DNA from 3 places in the Lactobacillus sp. ESL0677 genome. Region 3 is predicted to be linked to each of the others. Evidence: predicted binding sites of a transcription regulator. Region 3 holds the regulator's gene; each other region holds the start of a gene.
What was found. Region 3 encodes LexA, which represses DNA repair genes until DNA is damaged. Its sites were predicted from a motif close to CNAACANNTGTTNG; they were not measured.
Positions count from the first base shown of each region.

Region 1: the regulator LexA is predicted to act here: its motif matches at 1,061-1,074, upstream of OZX76_RS08265 (Y-family DNA polymerase).
Region 2: the regulator LexA is predicted to act here: its motif matches at 1,211-1,224, upstream of xerS (tyrosine recombinase XerS).

Region 1 covers NZ_CP113946.1:1,684,790-1,687,068, reverse strand. The annotation lists gene OZX76_RS08275 (Hsp20/alpha crystallin family protein) at 1-248, opposite strand, end outside; gene greA (transcription elongation factor GreA) at 457-918, shown strand; gene OZX76_RS08265 (Y-family DNA polymerase) at 1,093-2,279, shown strand, end outside.
Region 2 covers NZ_CP113946.1:1,000,175-1,002,453, forward strand. The annotation lists gene OZX76_RS04805 (helix-turn-helix transcriptional regulator) at 1-39, opposite strand, end outside; gene xerS (tyrosine recombinase XerS) at 1,278-2,279, shown strand, end outside.
Region 3 covers NZ_CP113946.1:1,248,296-1,250,574, reverse strand. The annotation lists gene OZX76_RS06080 (uracil-DNA glycosylase) at 14-664, shown strand; gene lexA (transcriptional repressor LexA) at 688-1,311, opposite strand; gene OZX76_RS06070 (DUF896 domain-containing protein) at 1,454-1,702, shown strand; gene OZX76_RS06065 (YneF family protein) at 1,773-1,991, shown strand; gene OZX76_RS06060 (ABC transporter transmembrane domain-containing protein) at 2,069-2,279, shown strand, end outside.

The sequences.
Region 1 (2,279 bases), 440 kb from region 3:
GACAAATCTTTGAATGACTTTCTAGAGCCAGATACGCTCAAAATCCCGTTATTGTAGTTTAAATTAATCTTTTCTTTGTCCATGCCGGGCATGTCAACCTTAACAACATAGTTCTTGTCGTTTTCGGCAACATCTGCCTGCATTAATTTTGCCATTTCGTTATCATCAAAAAATTTCTGTGGAAGGTCAAACCAATCATTCATTGCGTCAAATAAGTTATTGTGACGATTCGTTAAATCTTGTGCCATAGTAAAAACTTCCTTTCAAAAATTAAATTATTGGTAAAGAAGACTTTCATTTCTTCCTTACACTGATTATTATAGTAGGCAGATTTGAAAAATGGAAATGTTTAGCACTCTTAATTTTAGAGTGCTAAATTTAAGAAAGAAAGTTTGCTATGACTAGCTATTTTACTTGTGGATAATTTTAAATTAAAAAACTAGAGGAGTAATATTTGTGGTTTATTATCAAAAAATGACACCGGAAGGCTACCAAAAAATTAAGAATGAAATTGCAGATCTAAAAAAGGATCGCCCCCGCAGAATTAAGATTTTGCAGGAGGCACGCAGTCTAGGTGATTTATCAGAAAACACTGAATACACAGAGGCTAAACGCGACTTGGGACACTTGCAAAGCAGGTTGCGTTACTTGGATAAGCAATTAAAGTATGCCGAAATTGTGGAAAAGACTAACGATGGCAAGGTTGACTTAGGAAAAACAGTGACATTAAAGTTTGCTGGTGATGCTGAAACCGAAGAATACCGCATTGTTGGTCGCATGGAAGCTAATTTAGACGAGGGTAAAATAGCATTTGACTCGCCACTAGGTCAGGCAATTATGAAGCAGCCGGTAGAAACAACGGTAACTGTGGCAGCTCCGGCAGGGGAATACCAAGTAACAATTATGGCTATTAAATAAGAAGGCACAATCTGAAATTTTCGGATTGTGCCTTTTGCGTTAAGTTCAGAAACATAAGAAGGTTGAGCAAAAAGATGTTAATTACTCTGAAATTGTTCTTGCCTGTTCGAACAAAAGTTCGTATAATAATTTTGATTAATAGCGAACAAATGTTTGTGATAAGGAAGTGCCATTATGTATGATTATCGTTATGAACCGCATCGCGTAATTTTTATGATTGACAATAAGTCGTTCTTTGCTAGTTGTGAGGCGATTCGGCTTGGGCTTAATCCGATGAAGGCTGTTTTAGCAGTTTTGTCGCACCAACCAAATACTAAGTTTGGCTCGGGCTTAATTATGGCAGCGTCACCTTTGGCTAAGAAGAAATATGGCTTAACTAATGTGATGCGTGCGCGTGATTTGCCGTCTAAAAAGCAAGCGCCAGATTTAATGCTGGTCGAGCCGCATATGAACCTTTATATCAAGCGTAGTATGCAGGTCTTGCAGATTTTCCGTAAGTACGCAGCAGAGGAAGACATTCATGTTTACTCAATCGATGAAAGTATGATTGACATGACTAAATCATGGCACTTATTTGGCGATGACCCCTATCTTGTTGCTCGCAAAATTCAACAAGAAATCCGCCAAACTTTGGGGCTGTACACAACTTGCGGAATTGGTGAAAATCCTTTACTGGCGAAGTTGGCGATGGATCTTGCCGCTAAGCACCGGCGCTCAATGATTGCGGCGTGGCACTATATTGATGTGCCAGATACAATTTGGCAGATTCCTAATCTTGAAGATGTTTGGGGAATTGGCAAACGAACGGCGAAGCGATTGCGGCAGTTGCAGATTAATAATATGTATGACTTGGCCCACACTGATCCCGCGATTTTGACTAAAGAATTTGGCGTGATTGGTGAGCAGCTGTTTGCCATGAGTTGGGGTGTTGACCGCAGTATTATCAGCGACAAGTTTGTTCCCAAAATGAAGCACTACGGCAATTCACAGGTTTTAATGCGGGATTATACGGACCAACAAGAGATTGAGATTGTCTTGCGTGAAATTGGTGAACAGGTGGCAGCGCGGATTCGGGCGCACCAGTTGCAGACGGGGTGTGTTAATTTGGCAGTTGGCTTTAACCAGTATCAGCAGGATGGTCAGCGGAAAGGCTTTAATGTTCAACAGAAGATCATCTCAACTAACGATAATGACTTGCTAGTAGCAGAGCTAGTGGCACTTTTTCGTAAAAATTGGCATGGCGAGACCGTTCGAACTTTGGGCGTTAGTTATAGTCAGTTAGTGCCCGATACTAGTCAGCAGCTGACTTTCTTCTTGCAGCCAGAGCGCCAGATTAAAAAGCGCAATTTTATTATGACAGT
Region 2 (2,279 bases), 250 kb from region 3:
TCGTCGACGGCATATTTCTTTTCCTAAATTTATACTCATGGAATAAATCAACCCTTTCAAAAAATAATAAGTATAATAAGTATAATCTTTAATTTCAAGTAACCGATTTGAAATTAAAAATTATTTTTAAAAACCCCAGATAGTATTGTAGGACATTTTGCTGAAAATTTAAATAAAAATGCACCTAGAAAAATTCAACTTAAAATAAAAAAGGAAAAAAGTGGCAAATATTATCTTAAATGGCGTAATTGCTTGTCACATGGGAAAGTTAAACAAAAAGATTAAAGTATAGTTAATTATTAAATGCCATGTATTTAATTTTTACCTAGTAATCGCTTAAATTTTACAATTTTTAAAATATAGGATCCTTAAATGACTTTCAAATTAAATAATTACTTGGTTTAAGTAAGTAATTATTAATTTTGATCTGGTAAACTTAGCGTGGTCAGTAACTTGTTTTGCCAAATTTATCCAGTAAAATCAACAATTAAGCAGCTATTATCTTTGTAAGAAAAAATTATGGGGTAACAGTCGAGAAGAAGAATATAAAAGAGTAAATACTAAAATTATTCTAGATATAACTTCGTATAATATATATTATGTAAAGTTAATTAGAAAAATAATTATTTTCAAGAAGAGTTAGCGCTGACTGGCTTTAAATTATGGCCTATTGTAAATAATTAGATTAAGTAACTGTATTTTGATACAAAGATTCAATTTGTATTCTTACAAGCTTTATTTATAACTGCTGAGAACGTAATTCTACAATCAAATGAAATTATTTTGGCTGATAACTGATTACCTGTTAATCTAGTTAGTTTGAATTTGTTAATTGCTGGTAAGTAATTAAAGTACAAAGTGGTAATGATTGAATTTTTTATGCAAGGATTTATATGATTTGTATTTTGTATATAAATGAGTAATTAATTTAATTGTGAGTGTCGGTATTAAGTTTTGTTGAATTGCTATCATTAAAACTATAATTTTAATGATAGGTATAAACGGCTAAGTATCAGTGTTTTTTAGCTAAATTGTTTTAACTAACTGAACTTATTTAATTACTTATAGATATAGATAATTTTTAAAATTCATAAAAATATCTATAAAGACTGAATTTATTTTTAACAAAAGTTATTTGCTACAACTTACTTCGTTAAGCCCGCTAGTCTCCCTCCTCTGCTCGCTTATAGCACTTTCATAATCCAAAATTCGAACATACATTCTGTTTTTGCTTTATAATTATTAAATGTAATCAACTTTTTAAGGAGAATAGATTTGTGGAAACTAAAAAGTATTTAGACTTAATTGAAGCTGAGCTTAAAGGTATGCCGGATTTTGTCAAGGAGTACAATTTTGGTACTACCCATTCGTTAACGACAACATATCAATATTTAACAGAAATTCGGCGCTTTTTTGACTGGCTGCGTCAAGAAGGAATCTCATCTGCACCAGATAATAGTCAGATGAGTGTTGACACACTGGCTAATTTACGGCGCAATGATATTATGCTGTACATTAACTATTTGGGGCACGTGAAAAATCAACAGGGACATTTAAATTCACCGACAACGATTAATCGGTCAATTAATGCCTTACGCTCCCTATTTAAGTTTTTAACGATTACAGCTGATAACAATGATGGTCAGCCCTACTTTGAACGCAATGTCATGCTCAAAATCGACTCACTTAATAATACTAAGACGTTGAATTATCGGGCGCATATTCTTGAATCACACATGTACATTGGTAAATTAAAATATCAGTTTCTTGATTTTATTGAAAATGAGTACGAGCAGCACTGCAATAAGCAGGCATTGCCAGCCTTCAAAATCAATAAAGAACGCGATATGGCAATTATTGCCTTGATTTTAGGAACGGGAATTCGAGTTTCTGAATGTGCTGGCGTTAACTTGGCAGATTTGAACTTAAAAAAAGCTACACTTGATGTAACTCGTAAAGGTGGTCAGCGCGACAGTGTTCCAATTGCCGAATGGACTTTGGATTATATTATTGAATATCAAAAAGTTAGACGTGAGCGTTATTCTACTACTAAGAAAGAAACGGCATTTTTCTTAACGCGGTGGCACCAGCAAACAAAAAGAATGACCACTAACGCGATTGAAAAAATGGTCAACAAGTATTCTGCTAGCTTCGGCCACCCGCTGACGCCACATAAATTGCGTCATACGCTTGCTTCTGAGCTCTATGGCGTGACTAAGGACCAGGTGCTTGTAGCACAGCAGCTTGGTCAAAAAGGTACCTCAGCGACTGATTTGTAT
Region 3 (2,279 bases):
GCGATAATACGTGATGAAATATCCAGAATGGTTAATTACAAAAGTGCAAAAAAGAGCACAGGGAATGAAATTAGAAGGATTAAATGAGGGTGCTGGCCCAGAAAATCCTGCCTTAATGATTGTTGGTGAAGCTCCAGGACGTGATGAAATTGTCTCTCATGTTCCGTTTCATGGCAGTTCAGGTAAGGAATTAATGAAATCCTTGGCATTAATTGGTTTAACGCGAGATGATGTCTATATTACCAGCGTCGTTCGTAGTCGTCCTTACGCGACCAAAACTGTTTTCAGTAAGAAAGAAAATAAAGAGGTTATTAAGCATCCGAATCGTAAACCAACTAAGAAGGAAGTTTTGGCTCACGCACCATTCTTCGATTATGAAATTGCGCATGTTCAGCCTAAAATTATCGTTACCGTTGGCGGCACTGCAATCGAACGCTTGCTTGGTCCTGGACACAGCATTTCGCAAGAGCACGGGCAAGTAATTGCGCAAGCGCCAATTTTGCAGTTGAATACTGCTGAAGATGGCTATGAATGGTCAACGGAAAAATATACGGTAATAATGGAATATCATCCGGCTGCAGTTTTTTATAATCGGAAATTGACGGAAACTATTAAAAAAGATTGGCTCGCACTGAAGCCGTATTTAGATAATCAAAAAGACTAGAACGAAAATTCTAGTCTTTTTGATTAATTAATATTATTACGGTAAAGGCCAACTACCTTACCTAAGATTTGCACGCGGTCAAGAATAATCGGTGCCATTGTGTCATTTTCGGGTTGCAAGCGGTAATGGTTCTTTTCTTTATAAAAACGTTTAACTGTTGCCTCGTTTTCTTCGGTCATTGCGACAACAATTTCACCATTAATAGCGGAACTTTGCTTACGCACGATAACGTTGTCGCCATTTAAAATACCAGCATTAATCATACTTTCGCCGTGCACTTTTAACATAAATAGGTCGCCAGCATCATTGGCTAAGTCTGGCGGAAGAGGAAAATAATCCTCAATATCTTCAACGGCTAAAATTGGTTGTCCAGCAGTAACAACGCCGACGACTGGAATTTCACTCGGCTTAATTCCTAATGCTCGTTTACCTTCTGTTGTAATTTCTAAAGCTCGCGGCTTAGTGGCGTCTTTAATTAGTAAACCTTTGCGCTCTAAACGGGATAAATGACCGTGAACTGTTGAGGTCGAAGATAAATTAACTGCGGCACAGATTTCACGCACAGTAGGGGGAAAGCCACGGTCTGCCACGGTTTCATAAATATAGCGTAATATTTCTAATTGTTTGGAATCATGATTAACAGGCATAATTGCTCCCCATTACTGTAAGATAAAATTTCTATAAGGTAAGTTTACCAAAAAGTTTTGCTAAAGACAAACAAATGTTCTAAGAACTTAAACTTTTTTTCTTGAGTTAAATAAGGTAGACTTTTTTAATAGAGGTGTAAAAATGACTAAAGATGAAGAAAAGAAATCAATCGATCGCATTAATGAATTATATCGCAAAAAAAAGACTGGCAATTTAACTAAAGAAGAGGAAGAAGAACGTAAAAAATTACATCAGGAATTTTTGAAAAACTTCCGTGCTAGTTTTAAACAAAACATTGAAGATATGGTCATCATTGATAAAAATGGTAAAGAAATCACGTCTGAAAAGGCAAAGCAAGCCCAAAGACGCAAAGGTTTAAGAAAAGATTAATTTTAACCTTTAAATTTTAGGCAAGTTTAGGTAAGATATAACTATTGGATATTTTGAGGAGTTAATTTTTATGAATTTGGCATTAGCAATTGTTTTAATCATTGTTGCATTGTTAGTCGGCCTCGTTGGTGGCTTTTACGGTGCAAGATCATATATGAAAAAGTATTTTAAGGAAAATCCACCAATCAGTGAAGATATGATTGTTGCGATGATGTCACAAATGGGACAAAAACCGTCTGCCAAGAAGGTTAACCAAGTGATGAACATGATGAAGCATCAAAATAATTAATCTTAAGATTGACTAGCAAAGACGGGGATTGTTCCCCGCCTTTTTTTGGTTTGGTGTTGAGTCAGATAGGAATAAAAATGGGAATATTTTTTAAATTAGGTTGGTTTTTTAAAAAGGAAAAGAAGCGCTATTTAGTCGGCATTACATTTTTAGCACTAACTTCGGTAGTTAATTTAGTACCACCGCGGATATTGGGCTTAATGGCGGATCAGCTTGACCAGGGACATATTAGTTGGGCGCAATATGGTGTCCTAATTTTAGCCATCATTGCGGCAGCACTACTGTTAT